DNA from 3 places in the Streptomyces sp. NPDC005576 genome. Region 2 is predicted to be linked to each of the others. Evidence: riboswitches for the same ligand, from Rfam matches in the RefSeq annotation. Region 2 holds a riboswitch; each other region holds the start of a gene.

What was found. A riboswitch is a leader RNA that binds a small molecule or an ion and turns the genes downstream of it on or off. The one in region 2 is predicted to bind cyclic di-AMP.
Region 1: another riboswitch for cyclic di-AMP. It lies ahead of ACFYPN_RS09095 (transglycosylase family protein); the one in region 2 lies ahead of ACFYPN_RS32785 (M23 family metallopeptidase).
Region 3: another riboswitch for cyclic di-AMP. It lies ahead of ACFYPN_RS24850 (LysM peptidoglycan-binding domain-containing M23 family metallopeptidase); the one in region 2 lies ahead of ACFYPN_RS32785 (M23 family metallopeptidase).

Annotation. Positions count from the first base shown of each region.
Region 1 is NZ_JBIAJC010000004.1:221,488-226,806, reverse strand. It holds gene ACFYPN_RS09105 (cytochrome P450) at 1-722, shown strand, start outside; gene ACFYPN_RS09100 (transglycosylase family protein) at 829-1,911, shown strand; cyclic di-AMP (ydaO/yuaA leader) riboswitch at 2,202-2,383, shown strand; gene ACFYPN_RS09095 (transglycosylase family protein) at 2,387-3,139, shown strand; gene eno (phosphopyruvate hydratase) at 3,448-4,734, shown strand; gene ACFYPN_RS09085 (septum formation initiator family protein) at 4,837-5,319, shown strand, end outside.
Region 2 is NZ_JBIAJC010000032.1:19,114-24,432, forward strand. It holds gene ACFYPN_RS32775 (PrsW family glutamic-type intramembrane protease) at 1-164, shown strand, start outside; gene ACFYPN_RS32780 (aldo/keto reductase) at 174-1,121, opposite strand; gene ACFYPN_RS32785 (M23 family metallopeptidase) at 1,298-2,353, opposite strand; cyclic di-AMP (ydaO/yuaA leader) riboswitch at 2,365-2,518, opposite strand; gene ACFYPN_RS32790 (PP2C family protein-serine/threonine phosphatase) at 2,866-4,014, opposite strand; tRNA gene ACFYPN_RS32795 (tRNA-Met) at 4,482-4,555, opposite strand; gene ACFYPN_RS32800 (hypothetical protein) at 4,998-5,319, shown strand, end outside.
Region 3 is NZ_JBIAJC010000014.1:127,245-132,563, forward strand. It holds gene ACFYPN_RS24840 (STM4011 family radical SAM protein) at 1-414, shown strand, start outside; gene ACFYPN_RS24845 (SGNH/GDSL hydrolase family protein) at 600-1,430, opposite strand; gene ACFYPN_RS24850 (LysM peptidoglycan-binding domain-containing M23 family metallopeptidase) at 1,605-2,516, opposite strand; cyclic di-AMP (ydaO/yuaA leader) riboswitch at 2,521-2,676, opposite strand; gene ACFYPN_RS24855 (tyrosine-protein phosphatase) at 3,105-3,908, shown strand; gene ACFYPN_RS24860 (DUF6126 family protein) at 4,011-4,190, opposite strand; gene ACFYPN_RS24865 (XRE family transcriptional regulator) at 4,264-4,872, opposite strand; gene ACFYPN_RS24870 (aspartate aminotransferase family protein) at 4,948-5,319, opposite strand, start outside.

The DNA of each region.
Region 1 (5,319 bases), on a different contig from region 2:
GCGGAGTGGCGCGCTCGGTGAAGCGGATGCGCGCCTACCTCGCCGAACTGATCCACCGCAAACGGGAGAACCCGGGCGACGACCTGATCTCCGAGCTCATCCGGACCAGCGACCACGGCGAGCACCTCACGGAGAACGAGGCCGCCGCCATGGCGTTCATCCTTCTCTTCGCCGGCTTCGAGACCACCGTCAACCTCATCGGCAACGGCACCTACTCGCTGCTCCGCCACCCCGGGGAGCGCGCCCGCCTCGAAGCCTCCCTGGAGGCGGGAGAGGAGGAGCTGCTCGCCAGCGGCATCGAGGAGCTGCTCCGCTTCGACGGCCCGGTGGAGCTGGCCACCTGGCGGTACGCCACCGAACCGCTGACCCTCGGCGGCGAGGAGATCGCGGCCGGCGACCCCGTACTCGTGGTGCTCGCGGCGGCCGACCGCGACCCCGCGCGCTTCGAGGCACCCGACACGCTCGACCTCGCGCGGCGTGACAATCAGCACCTCGGCTACGGCCACGGCATCCACTACTGCGTGGGTGCGCCACTCGCCCGCCTCGAGGGGAGGACCGCCCTCGCGACTTTGCTGAGACGCCTTCCCGACCTGCGCCTTGCGGGAGAAATGGCTGATTTGCGCTGGCGCGGAGGGCTCATCATGCGTGGACTGCGCACCCTTCCGGTGGAGTTCACCCCCGGACCAGCGCTCGGCGAAGGTGACGCTACGTCAACACTGTGATGTTCACGTGATCTGCGGGGCATCGACTTGTGACACACGTTCGAGTCCCGCTAGGTTCACGGTTCGACGCATCAGTTCACCCGTCAGTCACACGGAAGGCACTCCCATGGGCTCCGCGAACGGCAGACACCGCCGCCCTCGCCAGGCACCCGCCATCGTCGTCGCAGCCGGCGTGACAGGCTCCGCCCTCGCGATTCCGCTCCTCGCCGCGACCAGCGCCGGCGCCGCGGACGCGACCACCTGGGACAAGGTCGCCGAATGCGAGAGCGGCGGCACCTGGAGCGCAGATTTCGGCAACGGTTACTACGGCGGACTGCAGTTCTCCCAGGAGACCTGGGCGAGCTACGGCGGCACGGACTACGCGCAGCGCGCGGACCTCGCCAGCCGTACCCAGCAGATAGCCGTGGCGGAGAAGGTCCTCGACGCCAAGGGCCCGCAGGCGTGGCCCGGGTGCGCGGTGATCTCCGGGCTGGCGCCCGCGGGGTCCCTGATCGGTGTCGACCCCGGCTCCACGTCCGCCACGAACGCGGGCGCCTCGGCCGGCATCATCCCGGACGCGGACGGCGCCCCCGCTTCGACCGGCACCACGGGGTCGAAGCGCGCCTCGGGCTCGACCGGCGCCTCGGACTCCGGCGGCACGACCGGTTCCACCGGCGGCAGCACCACGCCGAGCCCCGACGCCTCCGTGACTCCCTCGCCCACCGGATCGGCCAGCCCGGGCAGCACCACGCCCGGGAAGAGCGGTACGGAGAGCGGCGCGACGGCCGGCACGGCAACCGGTGACCCCACCGCTGACACCACGACCGGCGGCAAGCACCGCGGGACGCCCGACGTGGACGAGGCGTCCTCCGACGCCTCGCGCGAGACCGGCCGGCACGCCTCGCGCGGCGGCACCGACGCGCGCGAGGACACGACGCTCGCGACGGACGGCACGTACACGGTCCGGACCGGCGACAACCTCTCCGCGATCGCCGACGCGCAGCACCTTTCCGACGGCTGGACCAAGCTCTACCAGGCCAACGAGGAAGTGATCGGATCGGACCCCGACCTGATCCTGCCCGGCCAGGAGCTCGATCTGAGCGCGCCGACCCTCTCCGGAGGGGCCGACTCCGCTCCGAACACGACCGCAGCCGCCTCCGACACGCCGGAGACCGCTCCCGACACGGCGGAGACCGCCCCCGCCAAGTGATCAAATTCGGGAAAACACCTCAAAAAGAGGGGTAGTTAAGGGGCCTATGTCCACTTTTGCGAAAGTGAGACATGGGTCTCTTCACTGTTCTGGCGTGTCGCGGTCACAGAGGCTCGCGGATGTCCGCTTTGACCTGCGAAAACGGGAATTCGAGCATGGCCAGTAAGGTCTGATTGTCCGATATAACCATCATTGAATGTAGGGGCGCCCTCTGTTTACGGTCGGAACCGCTCGCACCGCGGGCCCCGTCGACCGTCACGCCGAATCCTGCCGTCGGTCGAAGGGAACAGACGCGTAAAGCGCCGTAGGCAGGAGCGGGGGACCCAGGTAAGCCGCCGGTATCGGACGGCCCGTCGGAAACGAGGGGCGGGCCGGGACCGGCTAGGGGTTAAGCCACACGCAAGGACGTGTGGCCGGGCACTCATTGGCCCGAACCCGACAGCTCACCTCGTAGGCGTCGGTGAGGAGATCCTCCATGCTGCTGTCCAGCAACGGTAAGCACCGCCGCTCGTCCAAGGCCGTCCGTATGGCCACGCTCGCCGGCGTCGCAGGTGCCGCCATCGCCCTCCCGCTGATGGGCGCCACCAACGCTTCCGCCGCCTCGGTCGCCACCTGGGACGCCGTCGCCCAGTGCGAGTCCGGTGGCAACTGGTCCATCAACACCGGCAACGGTTACTACGGCGGACTGCAGTTCTCGCAGTCCAGCTGGGCCGCCGCCGGCGGTACGAAGTACGCCCCCCGCGCCGACCTGGCCACCAAGGACCAGCAGATCGCCACCGCCGAGGTGCTGCTCGACCTCCAGGGTCCGGGCGCCTGGTCCTGCGCCGGCGCCGGCAACCTCACCAATGACGGTGTGACCCCGGGCGTCGACACGGGCTCCTCCGCGAGCACCGACACCTCCACGAGCACCGACACCTCCACGAGCACCGGCTCGACCGCGACCGAGGACAGCGCCGCCACGGCGACGCCGGACCGCACCACCGACTCGCAGGCCGCCTCCCGCAGCGAGGAGCGTCCGGCCGCGAAGTCCGAGACCGTCACCACCCCGACCGGCGGCAAGGTCGAGAAGGGCGACGGCGAGTACAAGGTCGTCACCGGCGACACCCTCAGCACCATCGCCGACAAGCAGGGCGTCAAGGGTGGCTGGCAGAAGCTGTTCAAGCTGAACCACGACATCGTCGACGACGCCGACCTCATCTTCCCGGGTCAGCAGCTCCACCTGAAGTAAGCACGAACCACTCCTCCCCGGAACGGCGGTGTCCGGCGGCACCCCCTTCCCTCTCCCTGGCCCGGCGCGCACTCCCCCCGCGCACCGGGCCAGGGCCCTTTCCCACTCCCGCCCGCGGGCCGCTTCCCCCGCCGTACCGCGAACTGCCGGACGCCGTACCGCCCGACGTTATGTTCCGTACGGAAACAATGTGTAGGCTCGTCGTGTCACTGGACGGACGGTCGGCTGGCCGATGTCCTGTGTCCGGTTAGGCTCTAGTCGCAAGGCTGAAGAGCCCCGCACAGTCAGCGTCACATCGCCAGAAGGAGATGCTCGTGCCGTCCATCGACGTCGTCGTAGCCCGGGAAATCCTCGACTCGCGGGGTAACCCCACGGTCGAGGTCGAAGTTGGTCTCGACGACGGCAGCACGGGCCGTGCTGCCGTTCCGTCCGGCGCCTCCACCGGAGCGTTCGAAGCCGTCGAGCTTCGCGACGGTGACCCCAAGCGTTACCTGGGCAAGGGTGTCGAGAAGGCCGTCCTCGCCGTCATCGAGCAGATCGGCCCGGAGCTCGTCGGCTACGACGCCACCGAGCAGCGCCTGATCGACCAGGCGATGTGCGACCTGGACGCCACGGAGAACAAGGGCTCGCTCGGCGCCAACGCCATCCTCGGCGTCTCGCTGGCCGTGGCCCACGCCGCCTCCGAGGCCGCCGACCTCCCGCTCTTCCGCTACCTCGGCGGCCCGAACGCGCACCTGCTGCCCGTTCCGATGATGAACATCCTGAACGGTGGGTCGCACGCCGACTCCAACGTCGACATCCAGGAGTTCATGATCGCCCCGATCGGCGCGGAGTCCTTCTCCGAGGCCCTGCGCTGGGGTGCGGAGACGTACCACACGCTGAAGAAGGTCCTCAAGACCAAGGGCCTCTCCACCGGTCTCGGCGACGAGGGCGGCTTCGCCCCGAACCTCGAGTCCAACCGCGCCGCCCTCGACCTCATCGTCGAGGCCATCAAGGAGGCCGGCTTCGTCCCCGGCCGTGACATCGCGCTCGCGCTCGACGTCGCCGCGTCCGAGTTCTACAAGGACGGCAAGTACGAGTTCGAGGGCAAGTCCCGCTCGGCCGCCGAGATGACCGAGTACTACGAGGAGCTCGTCTCCGCGTACCCGCTGGTCTCCATCGAGGACCCGCTGTACGAGGACGACTGGGCCGGCTGGAAGGTCATCACCGACAAGCTCGGCGCCAAGGTGCAGATCGTCGGCGACGACCTCTTCGTGACCAACCCCGAGCGCCTCGCCCGTGGCATCGAGGAGGGCTCGGCCAACGCCCTGCTCGTCAAGGTCAACCAGATCGGCTCGCTGACCGAGACCCTGGACGCCGTCGAGCTCGCGCAGCGCAACGGCTTCAAGTGCATGATGTCCCACCGTTCCGGCGAGACCGAGGACGTCACCATCGCCGACCTCGCCGTCGCCGTGAACTGCGGCCAGATCAAGACCGGCGCCCCGGCCCGCTCGGACCGCGTCGCCAAGTACAACCAGCTGCTGCGCATCGAGGAGATCCTCGACGACGCCGCGGTGTACGCAGGCCGCTCGGCGTTCCCCCGCTTCAAGGGCTGATCCACGGCCCGTGAGGGCCCGGTTCCACCAGCCTCCGTCCGTCCCCGCACTCGGTCCCGTACCGTGTGCGGGGACGGACGTGCGTGACGGGGAGGCATGAACATGGCCGTGAAGGACCGCGACCGGTTCTCCACCGCGACCAGGCTGCGGCTGCTCGGCGAGCAGACGGCGGCCCGGGTCTACCGCTCCCAGAACCGCCGTCAGGCCCACCGCTCCCGGCTCACCGGCCGCGCCGCGTTCCTGGCGCTGATCGTCTGCACCCTGATCGTGGCGCTGGCCTACCCCATGCGGCAGTACGTCTCCCAGCGCGAGGAGATCGCCGACCAGGAGCGGACGCTGCAGGACGCCGGGAAGCGCGCCGAGGAGCTGCGGGACGAGAAGGCCCGCCTCCAGGACGACGCGTACATCCGCCGCCTCGCCCGCGAGCACCTCCACTACCTCCTCCCCGGCGAAACCGGCTACACCGTGGTCGACCCCGACGCGGCGGCCGACGACCGGGGCGAGCCCGGCGCCGACGGCCGGCCCTGGCACTCCAACCTCTGGGACGGCGTGGACAGCGCGGACGGCTCCGGCGACTCCGACTCC
Region 2 (5,319 bases):
CCGCGGCAACGGGCGCGCAGGGGGCCTCGCCCCCGACTCCGTACGGACAGGGCACGGTGCCCCCCGGGGGCGCCGGGCAGCAGGCCCTCCCAGCGGAACCCCAGCAGCCGCCCCCGCACCGCCGGTACGGCGGCCACAACCCCTATCTGCAACCCCCGCAATAAGGCCGTCGCTCAGGCGGAGGCTTCCGTCAGACGGTTCAGTTCCTCATCGGTCAGCGTGAGGTCGGCGACCGCGAGCAGTGCCGGGAGCTGTTCCGGCGTACGGGCCGAGGCGATCGGCGCCGCGACCGTGGTCCGGGAAGCGAGCCAGGCCAGGGCGACGGTGGCGATCTCGGCTCCCCGCGCCTCGGCGACGGCGTCGAGCGCGCCCAGCACCTTCCGCCCCCGCTCGGACTCCAGGTGCGCCCCGGCCTTCTCGGCGCGGGCGCTCTCCACCTGCGTACCGGGCCGGTACTTGCCGGTGAGGAAGCCCGAGGCCAGCGCGTAGTACGGGACCGCGCCCAGACCGGTCTCGGCGGCGAGGTCCTGCGCGGCGCCCTCGTAGGTGTCGCGGGAGACCAGGTTGTAGTGCGGCTGGAGGGCGACGTACCGGGCCAGCCCCTCGCGCTCGGAGAACGCGAGCGAGGCGCGCAGGCGCTCGGGGCTGATGTTGGAGGCGCCGATCTCGCGGACCTTGCCCTCCTTCACCAGGTGGTCGAGGGCGGTGACGATCTCCTCCACCGGGACGCTCTCGTCGTCGAAGTGCGTGTAGTAGAGGTCGATGTGGTCGGTGTCGAGCCGCCGCAGGGACTCCTCCACCGCGCCCTTGATCGTGTGGGGGGCGAGTCCCCGGTACTGGGGGTGGGCACCGACCTTGGTGGCGACGACGACGTCCGCGCGGTTGCCGCGGGCCTTGAGCCACTTGCCGATCAGCGTCTCCGACTCGCCGCCCTGGTTTCCGGGGGCCCAGGCCGAGTACGAGTCGGCGGTGTCGACGAAGTTGCCGCCGGCCGCGGCGTAGGCGTCCAGCACCGCGAAGGAGTGCGCCTCGTCGGCGGTCCAGCCGAAGACGTTGCCGCCGAGAGCGAGCGGGAAGACCTCGAGGCCGGACGTTCCGAGCTTGCGAAGGGAAGTAGCCATGAGGGTTTCAACGGAGCGGACGCCCGACCGTATTCCGGCTCCGGGCCTCGGAAGCGGCTTTTGTCGGCCGTTCCAACAGCGGCTCCGGCGCGCTTCCGGCAGGATCCTGGCAGCACGGAGGGTCCGGCAGCCCTGACGTCGGGGGAGCGTCGGGGCTGCCGGGGATGAGGGCGGCGTCAGACCGTGAGGCCCATGCCGGTCAGCCAGGCCATCGGGTCGATGCCGGCGCCGTCCGGGGTGTGGACTTCGAGGTGGAGGTGCGGGCCGGTGACATTGCCGGTCGCTCCGACGCGGCCGATGGTGTCGCCGGTGCTGACCTGCTGGCCGGCGACGACGTCCATGGAGGACTGGTGGCAGTACCAGATCTCCGTACCGTCGTCGAGTTCCAGGACCGTGCGGTACCCGTACGAGCCCGACCAGCCCGCCGACTTGACCGTCCCGCCGTGCACGGCCTTGACCGGGGTACCGGTCGGCGCCGCAAAGTCGAGGCCGGTGTGGTGCCCGGAGGCCCACATGGTGCCGGCCTCGCCGAAGGTGGAGGTGATCGTGTACGCGGAGGTGGGGAGCGAGTAACTGGCGGCGAGCTTGGCGAGTCTCTCGGCCTCGGCCTTCTTCGCCGCGGCCTCCTCGGCCGCCCTCTTCTCCGCCGCGGCCTTCGCCGTGGCCGCGTCCTGCTGCTTCTCCGCCTCGGTGGCGGCCTTGGTCGCGGCCGCCGCCTCCTCCGCCGCCTTGGCGTCCGCGTCGGCGGCGGACTGCTGCTGCTCGGCCTGCTGGAGGATACGGGCGCGCAGTGCCTCGCCCGCGTCGGCGGCACCCTGCTCGGTCTTCGCGGTGGTGAGCCCGGCCGCGGTGAGCGGCGCGGACGCCACCACCGGCGCGGTGGGCGTGTCGGACTCGACCGCGGTGATCAGAGCACCCAGCCCGGGGAGGGACTTGGCGTCGGGAAGACTGTCCGCGAGCGAATCGGGAAGGGAGATGGAGACCGGCGGCTTGCTCTGCGCGGTGGCCATGCCGCCCGCACCGACGGCCGCGATGACGCCGACGCCGAGGACGGTGGAACTACGCGCGAGACCGCGCTGCTTGGCCACGCGGTGCCGGCCGCGTACGGGGCGGAGGGAATCCTCGGTGGGGTTCCATTCCTCCCAGGCCCTGTCGGCGTCGCCGGGGAAGCCGAACCCCTCACGGGTGGCAAAGGGTGACGGGGCCTCGGGGGCAGGCTGGTTGGACGCCACGTGGGCGCACTCCTTTCCTTCCTTCTCGCCTACCGGGTTAGCTGACGGGTTCGGAGCAGGAAGGTCTCCTACGGACGCCCGGTGTCTCTTCCGAGACACAGGTGTCCGATTCACCCCAAGAAGGTGGTTCCCCGGTTCCCTTGCGGAATTCGGCGCTCGCGCACGGCGCCGTCTCTGACGACGGCTGGGACGACCGCGCTGCGTTATCGAACGTTAATAGACAGACGGCTCCGATTCCAAGCCGCTCCCCTTGATCATTCCTGCTTCGGGCCGGGATTTACCTGGGCATTCATGCACTCATCGGGGCGACTTGCGAGCAGACTCCGCACCCCGGATTATCTGACGGTATGTCATCTGTTATCGAGCGGCACCGTGCTGCTACGGACCGTCGCCGAGTCGGCCGAACCTCCACACACCACCCCGACGGGCCCCGAGGGACACTGCCGGACGCCGACGGACACCGTCGGCGTCCGGAGGGAGATCGCAGAGGCTCCGGGAAGGCCGTAATCGCGTCAGCGGCCCACGATCGGCACGGTGGTCCGGCGTGCCGGCTGGTCCTCCGCCGGCCGGGCGACCGCGAGCAGCGCCAGGTCGTCCGTCGAACGGCCACCGGTGTGCAGCCGGACGTCGTCGGTGAGTGCCGAGAGCAGCTCGTCGGGACCGGGGAAGATCCGGCCGCGCAGCCGCTCCGCCGGGTCGTAGAACACACCCGCCCGGTCGCGCGCCTCGGAGAGCCCGTCCGTGTAGGTCAACAGCGTCGCGCCCGGCGGGAGGTCCCACTCGTCCACCCGGTCCGGCCAGGTGCCCAGGGCCATGCCGAGCGGCAGCGCGGGCGTACTGGGCCGCAGCACGTCCAGCGCTCCTCCGGCATGCAGCAGCAACGGTTCGGGGTGGCCCCGGTTGACGATCCGCAGTGTCTCGGAGCCCGGCGGAATCTCGGCGAGCACCGCGGTGACGAATCCCTCCACCGGATCGAGCCCCCCGCGCCGCGCCGCGTCCCTGGCCAGCGCGCGCTCCAGCCGCTGCGCCACCCCCTCCAGCGACTCCTCCTGCTCGGCGGCCTCCCGGAACGCGCCGATGATCACCGCCACCGCCTCCACCGCGTCGAGCCCCTTGCCCCGGACGTCGCCCAGTACGAGGCGTACCCCGTACGGGGTGTCCGCGACGGCGAACAGGTCTCCGCCGACGTACTCGTCCGCCTGCGCCGCCTCGTACCGCGCGGCGACGTGGAGTCCGCCGACCCGGTCGGCCGGCACGGGAAGCACCGCGCGCATGGCGGTCTCCGCGATGATCCGGGCAGAGGCGAGCTGCTCGTTGCCGCGTCGGACGACTCCGTTGATGACGAGCGCCAACACGGCCGCGGTGGCCACGGTGAGCGTCTCGATGATCGGAACGATCTGCCCGAGCGTTCCCACGTACACCCGCATCGCGATGACGGCGGTCAGCGACGCGACGCCGATCCGGACGGTGCCGGCCCGGGAGGCGAACGGCGCGGCGATCAGGGGAGCAGCGACGAACAGGGGCACCGCCGTGAAGCGTGGCGGTGACGCGATGTCGAAGACGAGCCCGCCCACGATGAGCAGGGCAGGCAGGACCCGCACGAACCGCCGGGCGCTCACACCCCCGGACGTCCAGCCATCCCCGTACAGCCGTTTCCCCACCTCTGCGCTTCTCCTGCCCTGTCCCGCCACGGCTGCGGAACCTACCGTTCCCCGCCCGGGCTATCCCGAACCGCGCCGCGCGGCGACTCCCCGTCGTCCATAGGGGGGAGCGCACGGCTCCCCTTCGAGCGCCCCCCACCGCCGGCGTACGCCGGGTGCACCGGCCCGGTGGGGTGGGGGGATTGATCCTTGTCCGGCGAACGCCGGTGCGCCCCGCACGTGAGCGGCGGAGCAGCCGCCCCGGACACCCGGACACCTGTCAACGCGTTCGATCGAATGACACCGACCGTACGGGAGTGCGAGAGGTTTCCTGGATGGACCAGTTCATGCCCGTTGCGGCAGATCTTTACGCCGCCGGACCGAGGGTGCGGACCGAGCGGACGATGCCCACGAACGGACACACGCGAGCGAACGCCTGAAAACGGCCCGGGCCCGGCACGCTGTGCGTGCCGGGCCCGGGCCTTCAGTAGCGGGGACAGGATTTGAACCTGCGACCTCTGGGTTATGAGCCCAGCGAGCTACCGAGCTGCTCCACCCCGCGTCGATGAACACAACTCTACGGCATCCTGAACGGGCTCATGACCACCCGGACGAACGACCTCCGGATTCCGGGACCGCGCAGGCGGGAGACGCGACCGGTCGCGACCGCGCCGCCGACGCCCGGAAGGGCGCGATCAGAAGGACGAGAAGTAGGTAACCCCGCCCCCGGCGCACCGACTTCACCCACGCCGGGTACGGCGCGCCACCATGTCACCGTTGGATCAGCCCACTTAGGGCCAAACCGCGCAGCTCCCGCTACAACGGTCTTTTTGGATCAGGTAGTTGCCAGGCGTGCTCTTCTGGCCAAGGATATGGCTGCATCCCCCGGAACCGGCGGGCTGCCCGTGCGGACGCGTGCCCCCGTGGCGGCATATTTCGCCCTGCCCCGGCGTCGGCCACGTGCTCCCGGTCCCGCAACGCCGTTGTCTCCGGAGGACTCCACCATGACCACGCCTCTCACCCCCGCCCCTTCCGCCCCGTCGGACACCTCCCTCGGGGCCCGGGTGCGCACCTCGGCCGCGAGCGCGATCATCGGCGGCCTCGCCGGGGCCGTGATGAGCGCGGCGGTGGTCTACTTCATCATCGGGATGCCGGACGGTGAGGGCACCAACGCCCTGAACAACGCGATATCGGGCCTGATCAGCGGCTTCCTGGCCGGTTTCATCGGTCTGATGATCTACCAGAGCAAGGCGGCATCGGCGGCCCGCGCGGCCACGGCGGAACCGGCCACCACCCCCGGCTCCGCGTCCGCCACGCCCGCGGAGC
Region 3 (5,319 bases), on a different contig from region 2:
GAGCAGGTGTACCTGTGGGTGAACGCCGCCGAGGGGCGTACGTACACGGACGTGGAGGCGGAGCGCTGGACGGCGCTCGACCCGCTCTTCCCGTACAGCAGGCATCCGCACCGCTCGGCGGGACTGCCCTGCCGGACCGGGGAGTCGGTGATCTCGGTGGACGGGGACGGAACCGTGCGGCGGTGTCATTTCGTCAAGGCGCAACTGGGCAACCTCTACGACGGGAGCTACCGGCGGGCCCTTGCTCCGAGGGCCTGCCCGCTGGCGGTCTGCGACTGCCACATCGGGTACGTGCACCTCGAGTCGCTGCCGTTGTACGACGTGTTCGCCGGGGGCGTCCTGGAGCGGGTTCCGGCGGCGCCGGACGGGCCAGCGTCGGCGGGCCCGTCACGTCTCCGGCTTCCCCTGCTGTAGGGCGTGTCTGACAATTCCCGCCGGGCGTGCGGCGCCCGGCACGGCACCTCGCGGCGTTGTCGGACTGCCCGAGTACATCCAGTACACGGGCAATCCTCCGCCTTGCGATGCACCGCGCCGGACACCGCCCGCTGATCCGACGCGAATTATCAGACACGCCCTGGTGGGCCGCGGGGTCACACCGCTCAGAGCGGCAGCAGGTCCGGCCGCTTAGCGGCGACCTCGTCGCCGGAGGACTCACCGCGCAGGCGGCGGCCTATCCACGGCACCAGGTACTCGCGGGCCCACTGGATGTTGTCGCGCCGCACTTCGTAGGTGTTGCGCTGGGCCTGCGGGGGCCACGGCTGGTCGGGGTCGGCCGGGGTCTCCAGACCGAGGACCTGCGCGGCGCGCAACGCCACCCGGGTGTGTCCCTCGGCCGAGAGGTGCAGCCGGTCGTTGTCCCAGGCCCGGCGGTCCTGGATCGAGCGGAGGGACCAGAGGTCGAGCACCGGGCAGTGGTAGCGGTCCGCGATGGCCCGCAGGTGGACGTTGTAGGTGGCGATCTTGCCGCGCATGTGGCGCAGCACCGGCACGCCGCGGGTGTCGAAGCCGGTGGTGACCATGACGGTGCCGACCGCGTCGGTGAGTTCGGCGACCGCGCGCTCGAAGCGTTCGGCCAGGTCGTCGGGGTCCGTGCCGGGCCGGATGACGTCGTTGCCCCCGGCACAGAAGCTCACCAGGTCCGGGGCGAGCTTCTTGGCGCGGGGTACCTGCTCCTCGACGATCTGGTCGAGGAGTCGTCCGCGTACCGCGAGATTGGCGTACCGGAATTCTCCGTGCGGGGAATCGGAGTTCGTCGCCCCGTCGAGGACGGGAAGCTGATCCGCGAGGAGAACCGCGAAACGGTCCGCCCAGCCGACATAAGTCCCGTCGGGTCCGGGGTCTCCCACTCCTTCGGTGAAACTGTCGCCGATCGCCGCGTACGACCCGATGATGTCTGTCTTCTGGATTCTCGAACCGTCTGCCACGACCACATATCCTGCCTCTTCCCATGTGACCTGTGCGACCGTAAGAGGGGGTTGACGTGGGGTGAGATAGACCACCCGGTCAGTTTTTGGTAAAGCCGGAATAAGTAGAGGGGCGGCACGCTTGCGCGTACCGCCCCTCCAAGCCCTGACGGATCGTGACGACCGTCAAGCGGAGTTGTCTCAGATGGAGACGCCGTGGAGACGCAGGTAGGCGATCGGGTCCACGTCCGAGCCGTAGCTCGGGGTGGTGCGGATCTCGAAGTGGAGGTGCGGGCCGGTGACGTTGCCGGTGGCACCCGAGAGGCCGATCCGCTGGCCGCCGGTGACGGTCTGGCCGGCCTGGACCATCAGCTGCGACTGGTGCGCGTACTGGGAGTACATGCCGTCGGCGTGCTTGATGATGACCTCGTTGCCGTAGGCGCCGTCGTAGCCGGCGGAGACGACGGTGCCGGGGCCGACGGCGCGGATGACGGTGCCGGTGGCGGCGCTGAAGTCGGAGCCGGTGTGGTAACCGCTGGACCACATGGAGCCGGAGGCGTGGTACTGGGTCGTGACGGTCGCGTTGGCCACCGGGGTGGTCCAGCCGGAGCTGTTGCTGTCAGCGGCATTGGTGGCGGTCGCGGCGGACTCCGTCGCGGTCGCCGGGGCGGTCTTCGTTCCGGTCGTGGCCGCCGTCTTCGCCTCGGTCTTGACCTCGGTCTTCGTCTCGGCCTTCGCGGAGGAGGCGGCCGAGGAGGACGCCGTGGACGCCGAGCCGGACGCCTGGGCGCCGAGCGTCAGCTTCATGCCCGGGAGGATCAGGCTCGGGTTGCCGCCGACGACCTCGCGGTTGTCCTGGTAGAGCTTCTCCCAGCCACCCTTGATCTTGTGCTGGGCGGCGATCTTCGCCAGGTAGTCGCCCGGGACGACCTTGTAGGTCTGGGCGGACTGCTGGGCGGACTGGGCAGCGGCGGGGGCCGACTGCTCAGCGGCGTGGGCGCCCGTGGCTCCGAGGAGCGGCAGGGCGAGAACGGCGCCGCCGGCTCCTACGGCGAGGACGCCGCGAGCGATCGGGCCGGACTTCTTACGACGGTGCTTACCCGGGATGGGCATGGTGAATTCCTCTCCGGCGCCTACGAGGTGAGCTGTCGGGTTCGGGCTGGAGATGCCCGGTCGCATGGAAACGCGACTTCACCCCGAGCCGTCCGGAACAACTCCGGTCGGCGGCTTACCTGGGTCCCCCGCTCCTGCCACGCATCAGTGAGTGCGAATTCCGGACGGCGGCAGGATTAGGCGGTCCGTCCGGAGTGATGGTGAACGTAATCGAGCCGGGCCGGACGGAACAAGCCATCGCAAGCGGAACGGAATCCCCGTGGCGATATCGGCCCGCTTTACCGGTCACCCTCCGTGGATTATGGATCTTGGCATTCCGCACGGCGGAAGGACCGCCCTCCGGCGACTCGGCCACGCAGGGTCACGGATATGATCCCGCTCACCAGATCACCCACCATTTCCCCCATAAACGGATGATGTTGGCTAAATTCAATACATTACGGACATGTCGCGCAGGTCACTGATGACGGTTCCTCAGCGACCGAGGAGCCGCCCGCGGCACTTCGGGTCCGAGGAGCGATGTCGTAGGGTCGCGACGAGCCGACGTCGGCGAGCAGCGCCGGCGCCCAGAAGCACCGAGGAGCCGCTGTGACGCAGGTGCCGCAGTTCTCGCCGGCCGAGCCCGAGCTGAGCGGGGTCCGTAACTTCCGGGACGTGGGCGGACTGCCCACCACCGACGGACGACGGGTACGGCACGGGAGGCTGTTCCGCAGCGGTCACCTCGCCGCCGCCACCGCTGAGGACGCCGTCTTCCTCGGCCGGCTCGGCCTTCACACGGTCTTCGACTTCCGCAATGCGGCCGACCAGAAGCTCGACGGCTTCGACGTGGAGCTGCCGGGTGTGCGCAACGTCCGCATCCCGCTCTCGGACCCCGCCGACGGGGCGGGTTTCTGGCGTCTGGTGCGGGAGGGCGACCTCGCTCAACTGCGCTCGCTGCTCGCCGACGGCAAGGGCAGGGCGCGCATGCTCGCGTCGTACCGCTCGATCATCACCGACCGCACGGCCGAGCACAGCCGGGTACTGCACGCGCTGGCGGAGGACAGCGTGCCGGCGCTGATGCACTGCGCGGCGGGCAAGGACCGGGCGGGTCTGACGATGGCGGTGACCCTGCTGGCGGTCGGGGTGGAGCGCGAGGCCATCGCGGCGGACTACCTCAAGTCCAACGACGCCCACCGCCGGTACCGGCTGCGGCGCGGCGACAGCGCGGACCCCGCGGTCTCCGCCGAGGTGCTGAGCCTGCTCAACCCGCTCTTCGGCGCGCACATCGACTACCTGGACGCCGCCTTCGCCACCATCGAGGAGGAGTGGAGCACCTCGGAGCGCTACTTCGCCGAGGGGCTGGGACTGTCCGGGGAGGTCCGGGAGCGACTGCGCGAGAGGCTGCTGGACTGAGTCCGTGCGTCCGGATCGGGCTGGATCGGGCTGGGGCGGGGAGCCCCGCAGCGGCGAGTCGGGACCGTCGCCGTGGGGCCGCCCCGGCGTGAGCGGGACCCGCTACCGGTTGCCGCCGGCGACGGCGAACAGGATGTAGAGGAAGGCCGCGACGACGTGCCCGGCCACCAGGTAGGCGACGAGCCGGATGACCATCCCGCGCGGCATCTTCCGCTCCTGGGTGTCCCGGACCTCGCCGGTCTGCCGGGGGGTCAGCGGGTCGTAGTGCTCCGAATCGGACATGACGGTCCTCTCTGCCGAACGCCCGGGTCGGGGCGTTCGTGGAATGGGCTCGGCGCCAGGGTGCCGGGCGCGGTCAGCGCCGGCGGGTCCCGTCGCCGAGGCACAGCTCGGCGGCGGGGCTCTGCAACAGGGTGTGTACGAAGATCAGCTCGGCGCCCTCCGGCCCGGCAGCCGCGATCCGGTGCGGGGTGAGCGAGTCGAAGTGGGCGCTGTCCCCGGGCCCGAGTTCATGCGCGGATTCGCCGAGGGTGAGGCGGAGCCGCCCTTCGAGGACGTAGAGCCACTCCTCCCCCGGGTGGACGCGCACCAAGTCGCCCTGGGCGCCGTACGGGACGCGTACACGCAGGGCCTGCATGGCACGGCCCGGGCCGCCGGCCCTGCGGTACATCCAACCGTCTGCCTCGGGTCCGTCGAACCGGCCGCCCCGCACGATCGCGTCGCGTTCCGGGGGGATCTCGCCGAGGAGCTCGGACACGGTCGTACCGTAAATCCTGGCGAGACCCAGGAGCACCGGCAGCGAGGGCTGACGGTTTCCCGTCTCCAGCCGGGAGAGATGGGCCGGGGAGAGTCCCGCGCGCTGCGCGGCGGCCTCCAGGGTGAGGCCACGGCTCCGGCGCAGTTCGCGCAGGCGGGGAGCGACGCCGGGGAGGTCGTCGGCCACCCCTCCGTCAGGAGGATTCATGCCTCCATTGCGCCACCGGTTTTCCTCTGAGGCAAATTTCTTGCCTCAGAGGCAAGAGCAGGGGGAGGCAGGCGATCACCGATGGGCGACCGCCTGCTTCACCAGCGTGCGCCCGAAGTCCCACATCAGGCCGCCTCCGCTGTGAGCGTCATCCATGACCGACTCGAAAGCCGTCACGAACCGGTCGATCTCGGGCTCGCCGATGATCAGTGGCGGAATCAACTTGATCACCTCAAGGTGATCCCCGGACACCTGGGTCAGAATCCGATGCTTCTGGAGCAACGGTACGACAACCATCTGGGCGAAGAGCCCCTTGCGGGCGGCCTGGAGCATCGTCCACCGGCCGCGCAGTTTGATCGACGACGGCCGTCCGAACTCGATGCCGATCATCAGCCCGCGCCCGCGCACCTCGTGCAGCAGCTCATACCGGTCGACCAGGGCGGCGAG